4 regions of the Variovorax trehalosi genome follow, and region 1 is predicted to be linked to each of the others. Evidence: predicted binding sites of a transcription regulator. Region 1 holds the regulator's gene; each other region holds the start of a gene.
What was found. Region 1 encodes sigma-54, which starts transcription at its own class of promoters, with help from an activator protein. Its sites were predicted from a motif close to TGGCANGNAANCTGCTTT; they were not measured.
Positions count from the first base shown of each region.

Region 2: the regulator sigma-54 is predicted to act here: its motif matches at 2,719-2,736, upstream of ACSFA7_RS14650 (ammonium transporter).
Region 3: the regulator sigma-54 is predicted to act here: its motif matches at 1,545-1,562, upstream of ACSFA7_RS15915 (TorF family putative porin).
Region 4: the regulator sigma-54 is predicted to act here: its motif matches at 1,455-1,472, upstream of ACSFA7_RS08285 (isopenicillin N synthase family dioxygenase).

Region 1 covers NZ_JBPJZG010000004.1:366,904-371,280, reverse strand. The annotation lists gene ACSFA7_RS17355 (LysE family translocator) at 1-384, shown strand, start outside; gene ACSFA7_RS17350 (phospholipase D family protein) at 395-1,996, opposite strand; gene rpoN (RNA polymerase factor sigma-54) at 2,007-3,596, opposite strand; gene lptB (LPS export ABC transporter ATP-binding protein) at 3,615-4,377, opposite strand, start outside.
Region 2 covers NZ_JBPJZG010000003.1:562,259-566,635, reverse strand. The annotation lists gene ACSFA7_RS14660 (M14 family metallopeptidase) at 1-243, opposite strand, end outside; gene ACSFA7_RS14655 (MBL fold metallo-hydrolase) at 407-1,375, opposite strand; gene ACSFA7_RS14650 (ammonium transporter) at 1,447-2,649, opposite strand; gene ACSFA7_RS14645 (LytTR family DNA-binding domain-containing protein) at 2,802-3,770, opposite strand; gene ACSFA7_RS14640 (acyltransferase family protein) at 3,926-4,377, shown strand, end outside.
Region 3 covers NZ_JBPJZG010000004.1:56,811-61,187, reverse strand. The annotation lists gene amt (ammonium transporter) at 1-194, opposite strand, end outside; gene glnK (P-II family nitrogen regulator) at 223-561, opposite strand; gene ACSFA7_RS15915 (TorF family putative porin) at 627-1,496, opposite strand; gene ACSFA7_RS15910 (YifB family Mg chelatase-like AAA ATPase) at 1,718-3,259, shown strand; gene ACSFA7_RS15905 (fumarylacetoacetate hydrolase family protein) at 3,282-4,377, opposite strand, start outside.
Region 4 covers NZ_JBPJZG010000002.1:73,134-77,510, forward strand. The annotation lists gene ACSFA7_RS08270 (malonic semialdehyde reductase) at 1-39, shown strand, start outside; gene rutF (NADH-dependent FMN reductase RutF) at 57-593, shown strand; gene rutR (HTH-type transcriptional regulator RutR) at 595-1,302, opposite strand; gene ACSFA7_RS08285 (isopenicillin N synthase family dioxygenase) at 1,505-2,506, shown strand; gene ACSFA7_RS08290 (VOC family protein) at 2,520-2,906, shown strand; gene ACSFA7_RS08295 (BMP family ABC transporter substrate-binding protein) at 2,969-4,072, shown strand; gene ACSFA7_RS08300 (ABC transporter ATP-binding protein) at 4,088-4,377, shown strand, end outside.

The sequences.
Region 1 (4,377 bases):
GGCTTTCGCATCTGGCGCGGCGCGCGGCAGCCGCTCGCGATGACGCAGGACACGGACGCTTCGCCTCGGCAACAGGGCCGCGGCGGACGCACCTTCCTGCTCGGGCTCGCCACGCAGGTCAGCAACCCGAAGACGGCGGTGGTCTACGCGAGCATCTTCGCGGCCTTCCTGCCACGCGAGGTGCCGCTGGTGCTGGCGCTCGCGGTGCCGGCGGTCATCTTCTGCATCGAGACGGGGTGGTACGCGATCGTTGCGCTCGCCCTCTCTTCGGCGGCGCCGCGCTCGGCCTACCTGCGCTACAAGACCTGGATCGACCGCGCGGCCGGCGGCGTGATGGGGTTGCTGGGCCTGCGACTCGTGTGGTCGGCCGTGCGCGGCAACTGATCCAGCGAAGCTAGAGCAAGCTCTCCGGCGTCAGCGGCGCCAGCAGCTCGAGCATCGTGCGGTCCCAGAAGCCGGAGTCGGGCTCCTCGTTCAGCACGGTGGTCTTGCCCGCGTCCTCGCTGACCCACTCGATGTGCGACTCGCCGCTGCCTTCGACGAAGCGCAGCCGGTAGGCGCCCTGCTGCTTGAGCACATCGATGAGCTTGAGCGCCTGCTGCGCCATCTCGGCGCTGCGGATGAAAAGGCCGATCTCGGTGTTGTAGGTCTCCGAGCGCGGATCGAAATTCATCGAGCCGACGAAGAGGATGCTGCGGTCGATCACCGCCGACTTGGCATGCAACCGGCCCACCGAGGTGCCGAACAATCCCAACCGCACGCTGCGCCGCGTGCGGTTGGTGCTCAGCTCATAGAGGTCGGCGCCGAGCTTGAGCATCTCGGGCCGGTAGCGGCGGTAGGCGGTGTGCACCAGTGGCTCGTCGGTGGCGGCCAGCGAGTTGGTGACCACGCTGATCTTCACGTTGCGCCGACGGATCTCCTTCATCACCTCGAGCCCCGCGGCGCCCGGGATCAGGTAGGGCGAGACGATGGTCACCTCGCTGCGCGCGCGGCGCATCTGCTCGACCACGTTGTAGCGCACGCTGTCGACATCGAGCAGCGGCACGCCGCCGTACGACGCTGTCTTGCCGATCACGCGATCGGGTGAATCGGCGTACGCCTCGGCCAGGGTCCAGATCAGGCCGAGCTTGCCGGCGTTCAGGTCGTCGGCCATCGGGCTGTAGCCGAGCAGGTCGTTGGGCGCGGGCTTCGGCGGCGGGGGCGTGGTGTCGGGGCCGGTGGCGATGTCGAAGCGCTTCTGCAGCTCCTCGCGCGAAAGATCGCTTGTGATGAGCGACTGGACCGGCCGCACGTAGACGCTGTTCCAGTACTGGTCGAACAGCACGCCCAGGCGCGGGATCAGCGCACCGGTCACGAAGGTGTCGAGGTCGATGAAGTTCTCGCCCGAGGTCCGCGTGAAGTACTGGTTGCCGATGTTGCGCCCGCCCGCCACCGCCATCGCGCCATCAGCGATGAAGAGCTTGTTGTGCATGCGGCGGTTGACGCGGCTGAAGTCGAAGAGCGACGCGGCAAAGCGCTTGAGCAGGCTGCCGCGCCCGGCCGGGAACGGATTGAAGAGGCGCACCTCGACGTTCGGCGTGGCGGCCAGGCCGAGCAGCAGCTCGTCTTCGCCAGAGGTGTACAGGTCGTCCATCAAGAGGCGCACGCGCACGCCGCGCTGGGCGGCATCGCGCAGGGTGCGCAGCAGGTAGCGGCCGGTCTCGTCGTTCTCGATCTGGTAGTACTGCACGTCGAGCGTGCGCTGGGCACGGCGTGCGAGCTGGATGCGGGTGTCGAAGGCGAAGTCGCCGCCGGGCATCAGGCGAAAGCCGCTGAGGTCCGGATCGGGCTGCGAGGCCAGCGCGATGCGGCCGAGCGCGGTGTCGGTCGAGACGGCGATGGTCTTGGTGGGCGGGCGCGGTGCCTCGTCGGGCAGGGTGGCGCAACCCGCGAACAGCGATGCAGCCACGATGGCGAAGACCCAATGCCCACAGCGCGACAGCAGGCGACGGGTCATCGGTGGCTTTCTACAGGGCCTTGCGCAGATTCGCGGGCGCGATGCGCAGCGCCTCGCGGTACTTGGCCACGGTGCGGCGCGCGCACTCGATGCCCTGCTCCTTCAGCATCTCGGAAATCTGGCTGTCCGACAGCGGCTTCTTGATGCTCTCGGAACTCACGAACTGCTTGATGAGCGCGCGTACCGCGGTGCTCGACGCATTGCCGCCGGTCTCGGTGCCCAGCGCCGAACCGAAGAAGTACTTGAGCTCGACCGTGCCGAACGGCGTGGACATGTACTTGGCGGTGGTCACGCGCGAGATGGTCGACTCGTGCAGGCCCAGCTCGTCGGCGATCTCGCGCAGCACCAGCGGGCGCATCGCGAGTTCGCCGTGCACGAAGTAGCTCTTCTGCCGCTCCACGATGGCGTTGCTCACACGCAGGATGGTGTCGAAACGCTGCTGGATGTTCTTGATGAACCAGCGCGCCTCCTGCAGCCGCTGCGACAGCGCCTGGCTGCCCTCGCCCTTGTGCGACTTGAGCGCGCCCGCGTAGATGTCGTGCACGCGCAGGCGCGGCATCACCTCGGGGTTGAGCATGACGCGGAACTTGATGTTGGTGCCGCGGCCGGTCTTGGTGACGATCACGTCGGGAATGACGATGTTGCGCTCGACGTCGACAAAACGGCGACCCGGCTTGGGCTCCAGGCGCGCAATGATCTGCAGCGCCGAGCGCACCAGCTCTTCGTTGGTGCGGGTGAGCGTGGCCAGGCGCTTGAAGTCGCGCCGTGCGAGCAGTTCCATCGGCTGCTTGCAGATCGCGATGGCGGTCTTGCGGATGAGTTCTTCGTCCTCGGTCTCGTCTTCGCTGGCGAGCGCACGCAGCTGGATGCCCAGGCACTCGCCCAGGTCGCGCGCGCCGACGCCGGCGGGCTCCAGGCTCTGCAGCAGGCCGAGCGCCACCTGGAAGTGGTGCACGAGTTCGTCGAACTGGTCGTTGTCGTCGCCCGCCAGGCCCGAGGCCAGCGCGGGCAGCGAGTCTTCGAGGTAGCCGTCGTCGTTGAGCGATTCGATCAAAAAGCGCAGCGCGGCACAGTCGTTTTCATTGAGGCGCAGGCTCAGCGCCTGGCGGTGCAGGAACGACTGCAGCGATTCCTGGCTGCGCGCGAGCTCGGTGGCATCGGCGCGTTCGTCGTCGCCCAGGTTGTTCTGGCGCGCGGGCGCGTCGCTGCCCCACTCGCTGTCGTCGGGCGCCATGTCGACGGTACCGTCGCCTTCCCAGTCGGGCTCGCGCTCGGTGATCTCGGCGGCGGGGCCGTCGGTGTCGGGTGTCGAGGTGGTTTCGGTCGCGGTCGTCGCGCTGCTGGTCGGGACCGGGGCGAAATCGCCTTCACCGGTTTCGCCACCGTCGTCGCGGGGCACCGGCGTGTCGACGGCATCGAGCCCGAATTCCTCGCGCGCCGCTTCTTCCGCGGTGCGCTCGAGGAACGGGTTCTCGTCCAGCATCTGCTCGACCTCCTGGCTCAACTCGAGCGTGGAGAGCTGCAGCAGCCGGATCGACTGCTGCAGCTGTGGCGTGAGCGCCAGATGCTGCGAGACGCGAAGGGACAGCCCTTGCTTCATGAAGAACCCGACCTTCCCTTACATGCGGAAGTGTTCGCCCAAGTACACCCTGCGTACTTCGGCGTTGTCGACGATCTCCGAGGGTGTGCCTTGTGCCAGCACGTGCCCGTCGCTGATGATGAAAGCGTGATCGCAGATGCCCAGCGTTTCGCGCACGTTGTGGTCGGTGATGAGCACGCCGATGCCACGTTCCTTCAGGAAACTGATGATCCGCTGGATCTCGATCACCGCGATCGGGTCGATGCCGGCAAAGGGCTCGTCCAGCAGGATGAAGCGCGGCTGCGTCGCCAGCGCGCGTGCGATCTCGACGCGGCGGCGCTCGCCGCCCGAAAGCGCGAGCGCGGGCGAATCGCGCAGGTGATCGACGCGCAGGTCGGTCAGCAGCTCGGACAGGCGCTCCTCGATGTGCTTCTTGGAGAGCGCCACCACCTTGCCGCTCTCGTCGGGCTCGCGCTGCAACTCGAGCACGGCACGCACGTTTTCCTCGACGGTGAGCTTGCGGAAGATCGACGCTTCCTGCGGCAGGTAGCTCAGGCCCATGCGCGCACGGCGGTGGATCGGCATGTGGGCGATCGGCTCGCCGTCGATGGTGATCTCGCCTGCGTCGGCACGCACCAGCCCGACGATCATGTAGAACGACGTGGTCTTGCCGGCGCCGTTGGGGCCGAGCAGGCCGACGACTTCGCCCTTCTGCACGTCGAGCGAGACGTCCTTCACGACGGTGCGGCTGCCATAGCTTTTCTGCAGGCCGCGCGCGACCAGGCGGCTGCCCGGGACGTTG
Region 2 (4,377 bases), on a different contig from region 1:
GGCATCGATGTTGGCGAAGGCCACGGTGAGCGTGCCGATCTTCGGGCGCACGCCGTTGTCCAGCAGGTGGGTGGCGGCGGTCATGCCGCAGATTTCGTTGCCGTGCGTCAGCGCGTTGATGAGCACGTGCGGGCCGGGCTTGCCGGACTCGAAGCGGTGCACGTAGTCGATGCCGACGTTGCCCTGGCGGTAGGCGGAGAGGTCGCGGGGGAGGACTTCGAGGGCGGGCGGAGATTGGGTCATGGGGCTGTTGTTGACTTGGGAGCGATGCGGTCGGGGGAGTTTGCTACAGCAGCCAAATCTGTGCTTTCCCGACCTCGCGAACCAGTAACCGCCGCCGCGCCACCCCAAAAATACGCTTCAAAAATGAAGCGTATCCGGCCCGAATACGCTTCAGATCGCCAACTTATCGCACCTGCTGATAATCCACAGGCACCCACGCATACCCCGAGCCCTCGGCCCGAATGCGCCCCAGCCCCGGGAACGGCAGGTGCGCGCCGGCCACGAGATACCGCCCCTTCGCCGCATCGGCATACGCCTTCTTGCGTTCCGCCGCGGCGGTCTTGGAATCGACGTCGAACGAGATGGTCACCTGCGGCTGCACGAACTGCACCGAGGCCACGTGCATCAGGTCGCCCCACAGCACGAGCTTCTGGCCCTTGGACTCGACCACGTAGGTGTTGTGGCCGGGCGTGTGGCCGTGGGCCGCGACGGCCTTGATGCCGGGCACGAGGTCGGCGTTGCCCTTCAGGGGCTTGAACTTGCCGGCTTCGACGTACGGATTCAGCGACGCCTGCGCGCCCTGGAAGTAGCCCTTCATCTCGGGCGTGGCCTTTTCCAGGTTGGCCTTGCTGAGCCAGAAATCGGCGTCTTCCTGGCCGGCGTGGATCGTGGCGTTGGGAAAGGCCAGCTTGCCGTCGACGATGAGGCCGCCGACGTGGTCGCCGTGCATGTGGGTGATGAACACGTCGTCGACCTGCTCGGGCTTGTAGCCGGCAGCCAGCAGGTTGTTGCGCAGGTTGCCCAGCGTAGGGCCGAAGAGCGTGCCCGCACCGGTGTCGATGAGCACCAGCTTGCTGCCGGTGTTGACGAGGTAGCTGTTCACCGAGGTGGGCACCAGGTCCTTCTTGAAGGAGCGGTCGAGCAGCCTGCCGACCTGCGCCTGCGTGGTGTTGGTCAGCAGCTTCTTGACTTCGAGGTCGATGGTGCCGTCGAACAGGGCGGTGACCTCGAAGTCGCCGAGCATCATGCGGTAGAAGCCGGGCGCCTGGGTCTTGACCTGCGGTGCGCCAGCGTGTGCTGCAAACGAAAGCATCAGCACGCTGCTCGCCAGCGCGGCGATGCCGCGGCGCAGCCAGTGGGTGGGTTGGGTCATGGGTCTTCCTTCTCCGGCTTGTCTTTAGAGGGGGCGAAGAATAGCCCAACCCTGCCCGCCCTGCGCCCTCCTTACCAGTTGGCTTCGCGCTCCGGCGTGGCGGAGATGTGGTGGATCGACAGGTCGGCGCCGTCGTATTCCTCTTCCTGCGAGAGCCGCAGGCCCATCGTGGCCTTGAGCGCGCCGTACACCACCGCACCGCCGACCAGCGCCCAGACCACGCCGATTGCGGTGCCGATCAGTTGCGCCCAAACGTTCACCCCGCCGATGCCGCCCAGCGCCTGCGTGCCGAAGATGCCGGCCGCGATGCCGCCCCAGGTGCCGCACAGGCCGTGCAGCGGCCAGACGCCCAGCACGTCGTCGATCTTCCATTTGTTCTGCGTGAGCGTGAACATGAAGACGAAGATGGCGCCCGCCACGCCGCCCACCACCAGCGCGCCCAGCGGATGCATCAGGTCGGAGCCGGCGCACACGGCCACGAGGCCGGCGAGCGGGCCGTTGTAGACGAAGCCGGGGTCGTTCCTGCCCATGGCCAGCGCCACCAGCGTGCCGCCGACCATCGCCATCAGCGAGTTGACGGCCACCAAGCCGGAGATCTTGTCGATGCTCTGCGCGCTCATCACGTTGAAGCCGAACCAGCCCACGCACAGCACCCACGCGCCGAGGGCGAGGAACGGGATGTTCGACGGCGGATGCGCGCTCAGCGAGCCGTCGCCGCGGTAGCGGTTGCGGCGCGCGCCGAGCAGGATGACCGCCGGCAGCGCAAGCCAGCCGCCCACGGCATGCACCACGATCGAACCCGCGAAGTCATGGAACTCGTGGCCGGTGACCGAGGCGATCCAGGCCTGGATGCCGAAGGCCTTGTTCCAGGCAATGCCCTCGTAGAGCGGATACACCACGCCGACGATCACCGCGGTGGCGATGAGCTGCGGCCAGAACTTGGCGCGCTCGGCGATGCCGCCCGAAATGATGGCCGGAATGGCGGCAGCGAAAGTCAGCAGGAAGAAGAACTTCACCAACTCGTAGCCGCTCTTGGCCGCCAGCTCGGTGGCGCCCACGAAGAAGTGGGTGCCGTAGGCCACGCCATAGCCCACCAGGAAGTACACGATGGTCGAGACCGAGAAGTCGACCAATATCTTCACCAGCGCATTGACCTGGTTCTTCTTGCGCACGGTGCCCAGTTCAAGAAAGGCAAAACCGGCATGCATGGCCAAGACCATGATGGCGCCGAGAAGAATGAACAGCGCATCTGCGCCCTGTTTGAGTGCGTCCATGGGAGCTTCTTGCAGTTTTTGGATTGAATTGGTGCATCGCAGCCGGATTGCCCGGAGCGATGGTGCAAGGAAGCAAAAATGGTGCCCAAAGGCTCTTTGATGGTGCGAAACGAGCCATAACGGCGCGTTCGCGCACCGGAACAGGCTGCTTTTCAGCCCGTCGAGCCCGCGCCGACCTTCAGCGCGTCGCGATACCGGCGGCTGCAGGGCACGGTCGTGCCGTCGTGCATGTGCAGGCGGGCGTCGCCGCCATCCAGTGGCTCGATTTCCTTGATGCGCGCCAGGTTCACCGCATGGCTTCGGTGCACGCGGACGAACCTGGCCGGGTCCAGCTGGGTCAGGAAATCGGTGAGCGTGGCGCGCAGCAGGTAGTCGTGGCCGTTGACGTGCAGGCCGACGTAGTTGCCCTCGGCCTGGAGCCAGTCGATGTCGGTGGCGGCGATCAGGAATTCACGGCGCAACTTGCGCACGAGGAAGCGTTCGGGGCGGGTCGGTGGGGGTGGCGGAGGCGGCGGGGTTTCTTCCGGCGCCGGCGGCAAGTCATCGACTGGGGCTGATGGCAGCGACGATGCGGCTTCGGGCGGCGGATCGGACACCCCCGCTTCCGGCGCATCAAGCACCCTCGCCTCGCCCTGCAACCGCAGCATGAAGAGCCGATAGGCCCATATCCCGAAGACGATGGAGACGTAGACCCGCACGTCCTTCAGGTACTCGTAGCCCCACTGGGCAGTCCAGCCGCCGAAGTCGTAGCGGTTGCCCATCAGGGCGTAGACCAGCGAGCGCACAGCGAACATGCCCATCACGTGCACCACGCTGACGGCCACGCTGGCCACCACGTGCCAGGCCAGAAACAGCACCCAGCGGCGCGGCATCAGCGGCGCCAGCCTGCGCTCGATGGCGACGAACACCGGAATCAGCATCAGCAGCACCAGGTGGCTCGACCCCTCCCAGGTGACGATTTCCCAGGTGGCGCGCGGCACGGCGCGGTTGCGGGCGTCGACCACCGCGACCATGGTGCTGAACACGCCCTGCAGTGTCATCAGCACGATCCAGAAACCCACTTCCACGTAGCGGCGGATCGGCTCGTAGCGCTCGTACAGGTTCCGGTGGGACGCTTTCATGCCCGGGATTCTCGCCATCTGCGCGGTGGCGGGGCGAATTTCATCCCACCGGGGCCACCGCTCGTCACAAAGGCCGGGCCATCCGTCCCGCGGGCGCGCCGCCGGGCGGTGCCGGGCCACACGATGGCCGCACTTTCCGTTTCGAGGACCCTGAAATGAGCCTTCCGACTCCCCTGCCCGGCACGGACCGGCGCCACGACATCGACGCCCTGCGCGCCCTGGCCTTCCTGTTCGTGATCCTCTATCACGTGGCCATGTACTACGTGGCCGACTGGCCCTGGCACCTGAAAAGCCCGCACGCGGCCGAATGGCTGCAGTGGCCGATGCGGGTGCTGAACCTCTGGCGCATGGACCTGGTGTTCTTGATCTCCGGCGTGTCGCTTGGCTTCCTCGCCCGCCACCAGGGCACCGGGGCACTGCTGCGCAGCCGGGGCTCCCGGCTGATGCTGCCGCTGGTGTTCGGGATGATGGTGATCGTGCCGTACCAGGCCTACGCGCAGGGCGTGGCCAACGGGCTGGTCGCGCCGGGTTTCGGCGCCTTCCTGCTGCGCTACCTGTCGATGGCCGAGCCGTGGCCCAAGCGCGCCTTCGACGGCGCGGAGTTCGG
Region 3 (4,377 bases), 310 kb from region 1:
GCTGCTTCGGCCGCGGCGGGTGCAGCTGCGGCGGCGGCAGGCGCTGCAGCAGCGGGAGCGGCCGCGGGTGCTGCGGCAGCCGGCGCGGAGGCGGCGGGCGCTTCAGCAGGCGCGGCGGGCGTCTGTGCGAAGCCGGTCGTGCCGGCGGCGAGAACGCTCAGGCCGAGCGCAAGAGAGACAAGCAGTTTTTTCATAGTCGTTGTTCTTTCGGGCCAGACTCGATCAGAGGGCTTCGCGGCCCGTTTCGCCGGTGCGGATGCGTACGACCTGCTCGAGGTTGTAGACAAAGATTTTTCCGTCGCCGATCTTGCCGGTGCGGGCGGCACCTTCGACGGCTTCGATCACGCGATCGACCAGGTCGTCGGAGACGGCCGCTTCGATCTTGACCTTGGGCAGGAAGTCGACCACGTACTCCGCGCCGCGATAGAGCTCGGTGTGGCCCTTCTGGCGCCCGAAGCCCTTCACTTCGGTGACGGTGATCCCCTGCACGCCGATCGCCGAGAGTGCTTCACGCACTTCGTCGAGCTTGAACGGTTTGATGATGGCTGTGACCAGCTTCATGTGAACTTCTCCTTTGGATGGAAATGGAATGGTGCGGCAGCTTGGGCCGCACCTCGTTGTTCTATTTAGAGCGTCTTCGTCAGCGTGAGGATGAAGCGCGCCTTGTTCGGCGAGTAGTACGTGGTGCCGAAGGTGCCGAAGTCGGGGATCTCGAAGCCCGGGTTCGCGACGACCTGGTAGTTCGCCTTCTTGTTGGCGCCCTGCACCGAGCCCGTGAGCGTCAGGCCACCGCCGAAGTCGTACGTGGCGCCGATGTTGTAGTCGACGTAGCTCTTGTAGCCCAGGCTGCGGATGTCACTGGACATGTTCGTGAAGCCGACGGCCGCCTTCAGCGTGACCTTGGGCACGATTTCCTTGCTGTACGCCAGGTTCAGGTAACCGGTGTTCCGGCCCTTCAGGCCCGAGCCGAGCTTGTTGCCGGCGTAGCCGAAGTAGTCCTTGGAGACCGTGTGCGAGTACTTGGCGGTGAACGAGCCGAAGGTTTCGTTGGCGTAGGTGGCGCCCAGGTAGAGCTCGGTGGTGTTGCCCACGGAGTTGCCCGGATAGATATAGGTGAGCGCACCGACGTCCATGTCGATCGGGCCGGCCTTGAACTTGTAGCCGCCGTACAGGTCGGCCTCGATGCTGTTGCCCTTGAGCCAGTTGACGCTCGAGTTCCAGTTGCCCACATAGAAGCCGCTGTCGCCGAAGGCGTAGTCGAAACCGCCCTGGATGGCGGGCTTCAGGCCCCGGGTCTTGGCGTAGTCGTTCTTGCCGATCATGTCCTGGTCCTGGCCGCGGAACTTGTAGTTGGTGGTCAGGGAGATGTTGCCAGTCAGCGATGGCGCCGGGGCGGGTGCCGGATCCGCCGGAGCCGTCTGAGCCAGGGCGGCGCCCGACGTGGTCAATGCAGTGGCCAGAACGATCAGCGCCTGAACGGCGGAACGGTGCGTCATCGGGAAACTCCTCGCAAGTAAGTAAGTGTTGTGGGACCTGACACGCTCAAAGCAGGGAGCGTGCCAAAGTGCACGAATACCTTCATCCAGCAGGGAGCGAACGGCTGCCGATGAGCGCCAATTCGTTACAAGCGTTGCTTTGATCGGTTGCAGGCACCAGCGTGCCGCGCGACCGCGGGCCAACGAAAGATGGACGCACCATCTTGGGGAGAGGGAGAGAAATGAGTCTGTCTTTGGTGCAAAGCCGAGCTTTGCTAGGGCTGGAAGCGGCCGATGTCACGGTCGAGGTGCATCTGGCGAATGGTTTGCCCAGTTTCACGTTGGTCGGGCTGGCTGAGACCGAGGTGAAGGAATCGCGCGATCGCGTGCGCTCGGCCATCCAGAACGCGGGGCTGGAGTTTCCAAACAATAAAAAGATCGTGGTCAGCCTCGCGCCGGCCGACCTGCCGAAGGATTCCGGCCGCTTCGATCTGCCGATTGCACTGGGGATCCTCGCAGCCAGCGAACAGATCCAGGGCGCGCGGCTGGCCGGGCACGAGTTCGCGGGCGAGCTGTCGCTGTCGGGCGAACTGCGGCCGGTGCGCGGTGCGCTGGCCATGGCGCTGGCCCTGCACACGCGGGGTGTCGCGACGAAGCTGGTGCTGCCGATGGACAGCGCGCAAGAGGCCGCGCTGGTGCCCGGCGGCGAGGTGTATGGCGCGAGGCACCTGCTGGACGTGGTGTGGCAATTCATTCCCGAGGACGACAAGGCCGCCGCACCCGAGCCGCCCGACGACGGCTGGGCGCGGATCCAGGTCACACCGGCCATCGCCGCAGCGCCATATGCCGACCTGGCCGAGGTCAAGGGCCATGCCGGCGCCAAGCGCGCGCTCGAGATCGCCGCGGCCGGCGGCCACAGCCTCTTGATGGTGGGCGAGCCGGGCTCGGGCAAGTCGATGCTCGCGCAGCGCTTTGCCGGCCTGCTGCCGGCGATGAGCATCGAAGAAGCACTGGAGAGTGCCGCCGTCGCCAGCCTGGGCGGACGCTTCGCGACGGAGCGGTGGATGTGCAGGCCGACGTCAGCGCCGCATCACACATCTTCCGCCGTGGCGCTGGTGGGTGGCGGCTCGCCGCCCCGGCCGGGCGAGATTTCAAGAGCGCATCACGGCGTGCTCTTCCTCGATGAATTTCCTGAATTCGCGCGCTCCGCATTGGAGGCGCTGCGCGAGCCGCTGGAGACCGGCACGATCACGATCGCCCGTGCCGCGCGTCGCGCCGAGTTTCCCGCGCGCTTTCAATTGATCGCGGCGATGAACCCCTGTCCTTGCGGCTACCTCGGCTCGTCCCTGAAGTCCTGTCGCTGCACGCCGGACCAGGTTTCGCGCTACCAAGGCAAGCTCAGCGGGCCGCTGCTGGACCGCATCGACCTGCACATCGAAGTGCCCGCCGTGTCGGCGCAGCAGCTGCTCGATTCACCGCCGGGCGAATCGACAGAAAGCATCCGCAGCCGCGTGGTGGCAGCACGCGAACGCGCGATGCAGCGTCAGGGCCACGCCAACCAGAACCTGCAGGGCAGCGCCATCGACAAGTACGCGGCGCTGGACGCCACCGCCCTCAAGTTCATCTACAACGCCGCCGCCAAGCTCGGCTGGTCGGCGCGCAGCACGCACCGCGCGCTGAAGGTGGCGCGCACGATCGCCGATCTGGCCGCGTCGGAGACGGTGCAGGTGGTGCATGTGGCGGAGGCGGTGCAGTACCGCAGGGGGTTGCACGGCGTGGCGTGAGCTGCGCTGCGAGGCGCCCTGGCTACAGCAACCCGCGCGCGCCCAGATTCCGCATCAGCGCGCCCAGCCCAAACGTCCAGCGCGGCGCCTTGTCCGAATGCACAACCCGGTTGAACAGCGCGCCGAGTTCCGGCGCACCGACGCGCACGTGGTCGCCGACGACATGGGTGAATCCTTGCCCAGGGCCGTGACGGTCTTGCGTCGGCGCAAACATGGTGCCGAGAAACAGCATGAACCCGTCGGGGTAGTCGTGATGAATACCAACGGCCTGCGACACGATGTCCAGCGGATCGCGGCTGATCTTCGTGAGCGAGCTCGATCCTTCGAGCACGAAGCCCTCGGGTCCCGTCACCTCCAGAGCCACAGTGATGCGGCGCAAATCGGCAATGCTGAAGTGCTCGTCGAACAGGCGAATGAACGGGCCGATCGCGCACGAGGCGTTGTTGTCCTTCGCCTTGCCGAGCAGCAGTGCGCTGCGGCCTTCGAAGTCGCGCAGGTTGACGTCGTTGCCGAGCGCGGCGCCCACCGTCTCGCCGCGGCTGTTCACGGCGAGCACGACCTCGGGCTCGGGGTTGTTCCAGACCGAGCCCGAGTGGATGCCCACGTCGGCGCCGGTGCCCACGGCGGCGAGCACGGGGGCCTTGGTGAAGATCTCGGCATCGGGGCCGATGCCCACTTCGAGGTACTGCGACCACACGCCCTGCGCGATCAGCACTTCCTTGACCCGCGCGGCCTCGGGCGAGCCGGGCACGATGTCCGCGAGGTTGTCGCCGAGCACCTTGCCGATGGCCGCGCGCGTGGCCTCGGCCTTCGAGGCATCGCCGCGTGCCTGTTCCTCGATCACGCGTTCGAGCAGGCTCGCCACGAAGGTCACGCCGCTGGCCTTGATGACCTGCAGGTCGCACGGCGCGAGCAGCCAGGGTTTGCCGTTGTCGCGCACGGTCTCGTCGCTGTTGGCGAGCACGGCGTCCAGCGCGGCGATGCGCGGCGCCTTGCCGCTCTTCAATGCTTCGCGCACAGCGGCGGACGGCGAGCCCTTGGCTTCGAGCAGATCGCTCATGGTCGGCGCGAGCTTCGACAGGTCATGCAGGCCGCCTTCGTGCACGGCCACCAGCACC
Region 4 (4,377 bases), on a different contig from region 1:
CCGCGCCTGCCTTTCGACGAAGCCTGCACGCTGGCCTGAATCTTCAGGAGCCTTCCATGCTGAACGCCATTGCATCCCCCGTCCCGCCGAGCGGCCTGCTGCCGGCGCTGCCCAAGGCCGACTACCGCAACGCGATGGCGCGCCTGGGCGCTGCGGTGAACATCATCACGACCGACGGTCCTGCAGGCCGCGCCGGCTTCACCGCTTCGGCCGTGTGCAGCGTGACCGACGAGCCGCCGATGCTGCTCGTGTGCCTGAACCGCTCGGCCTCGGTGTACCCTGCGTTCACCGCCAATGGCGTGCTGTGCGTGAACGTGCTGGCCGCGGGCCACCAGACGCTGTCGGGCCTGTTCGGCGGCAAGACGCCGATGGACGAACGCTTCGCCGCCGGCCGCTGGAGCCGCAAGGCCACCGGCTCGCCGGTGCTCGACGATGCGGCAGCGTCGTTCGACTGTCGCGTGGTGAGCGCCACCAGCGCGGGCACGCACGATGTGCTGTTCTGCGAAGCGGTGGCCATTGCGATTGGCGGTGCGGCGCAGAGCCTCATCTACTTCGACCGGCGCTATCACGAGATCGCCGCGCCGCCGCACTGAATCAACGCACGGTGATGCCCTGGAGAACGATGCGCTGCACGTTCTCCACCGTCTGCTCGAAGAACGCCGCATCGTCCAGCGTGCGCCCCGACAGCGCATGCACCTGCACACCGAAATCGGCGTAGTGCTGCGTGATCGCCCACAGCGCGAAGATCAGGTGATGCGGATCGACCGGCGCAAGCTTGCCGGCCTCCACCCAGGCGCGAATCACCTCCGACTTGCGCTCCACCAGCGTGCGCAGTTCGCGGTCGAGTTCATCGCGCAGCAGCGGCGCGCCCTGGATCATTTCAAGACAGAACAGGCGCGACGCATCAGGCCGGTCGCGCGAGATCACGAGCTTGCGGCGGATGTAGTCGCCAATGGCTTCGCTGGGGTCCTGCTCGGCACTGAAGCCGCGCAGCGGTTCGAGCCACAGCGCGAGCAGGTCGCGCAGCACGTTGACGTACAGCTCTTCCTTGTTCGCGAAGTAATAGAGCAGGTTGCTCTTGGACACATCGGCGCGCGCCGCCACCTGGTCGATCGACGTGCCATGCAACCCGAAACGCGAGAACAGCCCCAGCGCGGCACCGAGGATCGCGCTGCGCTTGTCCTCGATCTGGCGCAGGCGCCGGCTCACGGCGGAGGCGCTGCGCACCGCGGGTTTCGCGCGCTTGCGCGCCGGGCTCTTGTCGGTGCTGCTGGCTGCTGCCAGCGCCTTGGTCTTCGGCATCTTCCCTCGCTCTTCATGTACGGATTGCAGGTTCTCTGAACGGCGCACCACTGTAAGGCCGCGGTGCATCGCGTTGCGCCACGGCGGCCCTCAGGCCCTCGCGGCGCGCACCATGCTGACGCGACAAATGCGATTTGTCCATTTGGTCCAACTGGCACAGACGTTGCATGGCGAAAGGCATGCCAAGCATGAGGACCCGCCCATGACCCTGCTGTCCGTACCCATCATCGATCTCGCGCCCTACTTCGCCGGCACCGCCGAGGGCAAGGCAGATGTCGCCAGGAAAGTCGACGAGGCCTGCCGCAGCATCGGCTTCCTGGTCATCACCAACCACGGCATACCGGCCGAGCTGGTGTCGCGCGTCTCGTCGCTCTCGCGCGAATTCTTCAACATGCCGCTGGCGGAAAAACGCAAGGTCGACCGTCCGCGCGAGGACGCGGTGCGCGGCTACAGCGCGGTCGGCGAAGAGGGCCTCTCGTACAGCCTCGAAGAAGCGGCGCCCGGCGACCTGAAGGAGTCGTTCTCCATCGGCCCGTCGAACGTGCCCGACGACGACTACCACCACGGCCCCGCCGCTGGCCCGCATTTCGAGCCCAACAGCTGGCCGCCCATCGAAGGCTTCCGCGATGCGTACGAAGGCTACTTCGAGGCCATGAGCGATCTCTCGCGTTCGCTGATGCGCATCTTTGCGCTCGGCCTCGAACTGCCCGAGACATTCTTCGACGACAAGATCGACAAGCACATCAGCATGTTCCGCGTGCTCAGCTATCCGCCGCAGCGCGAAGCGCCGCTGCCGGGCCAGCTGCGCGCGGGCGCACACAGCGACTACGGCAGCCTCACGATCGTGCTGCCCGACGACAAGGGCCTGCAGGTGTTCAACAAGGCCGGCCAGTGGGTCGACGTGCCGCAGGTCGAGGGCGGCATGGTCGTCAACATCGCCGATCTCATGATGCAGTGGACCAACGACCAGTGGGTGTCCACGCTGCACCGGGTGGTCAATCCGCCCTTCGAGGTGGCGAGCACCAACCGTCGCCAGTCGCTGGTGTTCTTTCACCAGCCCAACTACGACGCGATGGTCGAGTGCCTGCCCAGTTGCCTCGCGCCGGGCGAGGCGCCGAAGTACGCGCCCATTTCATCGGGCGACCACCTCACCTCGAAGTTCGTGAAGCAGACGACCTTCGGAGGCACCAAGGCGACGGCCTGAACTGGAACACGGCATGGCCCATCTCTCCTACGTCAACGTGTTCGCCAGGGACGTGGTCGCGCTCAGCGGCTTCTACCAGCGCGTGTTCGGCTTCCCCGAGATCGAGGCGATCCGCTCGCCGATCTTTCGCGGCCTGGACACCGGCAAGTCGAGCCTGGGCTTCAACGCGCTCGATGCCTACGAGCTGCTGCACCTGTCCGAGTTCTCCGACACGCGCGGCGTGAAGTTCCTGCTGAACATCGACGTCGACAGCCAGGCCGACGTCGACCGCATGGTGCCCGTCGCGCTCGAGGCCGGCGCCACGCTGGTGAAGCCACCCTACGTCACCTACTACAACTGGTACCAGTCCGTGCTGCTGGACCCCGAGGGCAACGTGTTCCGCATCAACTTCATGATGTGACGCGCGCGACCTCTCTCCCTTTTCTTCCGTCCCACTTCCTGCTTCCCATGAAAGGTTGCTCCATGCTGCGCACACCCACCACCGGCTTTCTCGGCCTTGCATTGACGCTCGCAGCCGGCGGCGCGTTGTTCACGCTGCCCGCGGTGGCGGCCGACGGCTTCACGCTCAAGGACAAGCCGAAGATCGCGATGCTCTACTTCGGCCCGAAGAACGACGGCGGCTGGACGCAGGCCTTCGACGAAGCCCGCGTGAAGATCGAGAAGGAGATCGGCCAGAAGATCCAGTTCGTCGAGAACGTGCCCGAGGACGCCTCGGCCATCAAGCCCGCGGCCGAGAAGTTCATCCAGCGCGGTGCCAACATCGTGATCGGCACGGCCTTCGGCTACTCCGACAGCTTCAAGGACCTGGCCGCCAAATACCCCGACGTGGCCTTCCTCAACGGCTCGGGCACCACCAACGGCACCAACCTCGAATCGTTCTACGGCCGCACCTACGAGAGCCAGTACCTGTGCGGCATGGCCGCCGGCGCGGCGTCGAAGACCGGCAAGCTCGGCTTCGTCGCGGCCAACCCCTTCGGCGTGGTGAACTGGACCATCAACGCCTTCGCGCTCGGCGCGCAGAAGATGAACCCCAACGCCACCGTCAACGTGATCTACACCGGCGCGTGGAACGACCCCATCAAGGAACGCGCCGCCGCCGCCGCGCTGATCGACCAGGGCGCCGACGTGATCGGCCAGCACGTCGACAGCCCCACGCCGCAGATCGTGGCGCAGGAGCGTGGCGTGTACGGCACCGGCCACCACCGCGACCTGCGCCAGTTCGCGCCCAAGGCCACGCTGTGTTCGTCGGTGTGGGTGTGGGACCGCTTCCTCGTGCCTGAGCTCAAGAAGGTGATGGCGGGCGGCTGGAAGCCCGCGCCCTACGGCGCCTTCATCGAGATGAAGGACGGCGGCACCGACATCGCGGGCTTCGGCCCCGCGGTGCCCAAGGAGAAGGCCGCGGCGATCACCGCGGAACGCGAAGCCATCATGAAGGGCAAGCAGATCTACGCCGGCCCGCTCGCCGACCGCGACGGCAAGGAGCGTGTGGCCAAGGGCGCGGTGCTGTCCGATGCCGACCTCTGGAAGATGGACTGGTTCGTCAAGGGCGTGGTGACGCAGAAGTAAACGAGAAAGACCGGCATGCCCAACGCGCTGGAACTCACCGGCATCCGCAAGACCTTCGACGGCTTCGCGGCCCTCACCGACGCGCACTTCGCCGCCCGCTGGGGCGAGGTGCATGCGCTGCTCGGCGAGAACGGCGCGGGCAAGTCTTCGCTGATGAACATCGCGGCCGGGCTCTATGCGCCCGAAGCCGGGCAACTGCTGGTCGACGACAACGTGGTGCGCCTTGCCGGTCCGCGCGATGCGGCGAAGCACCGCATCGGCATGGTCCACCAGCATTTCAAGCTGGTGCGGCCGTTCACAGTGGC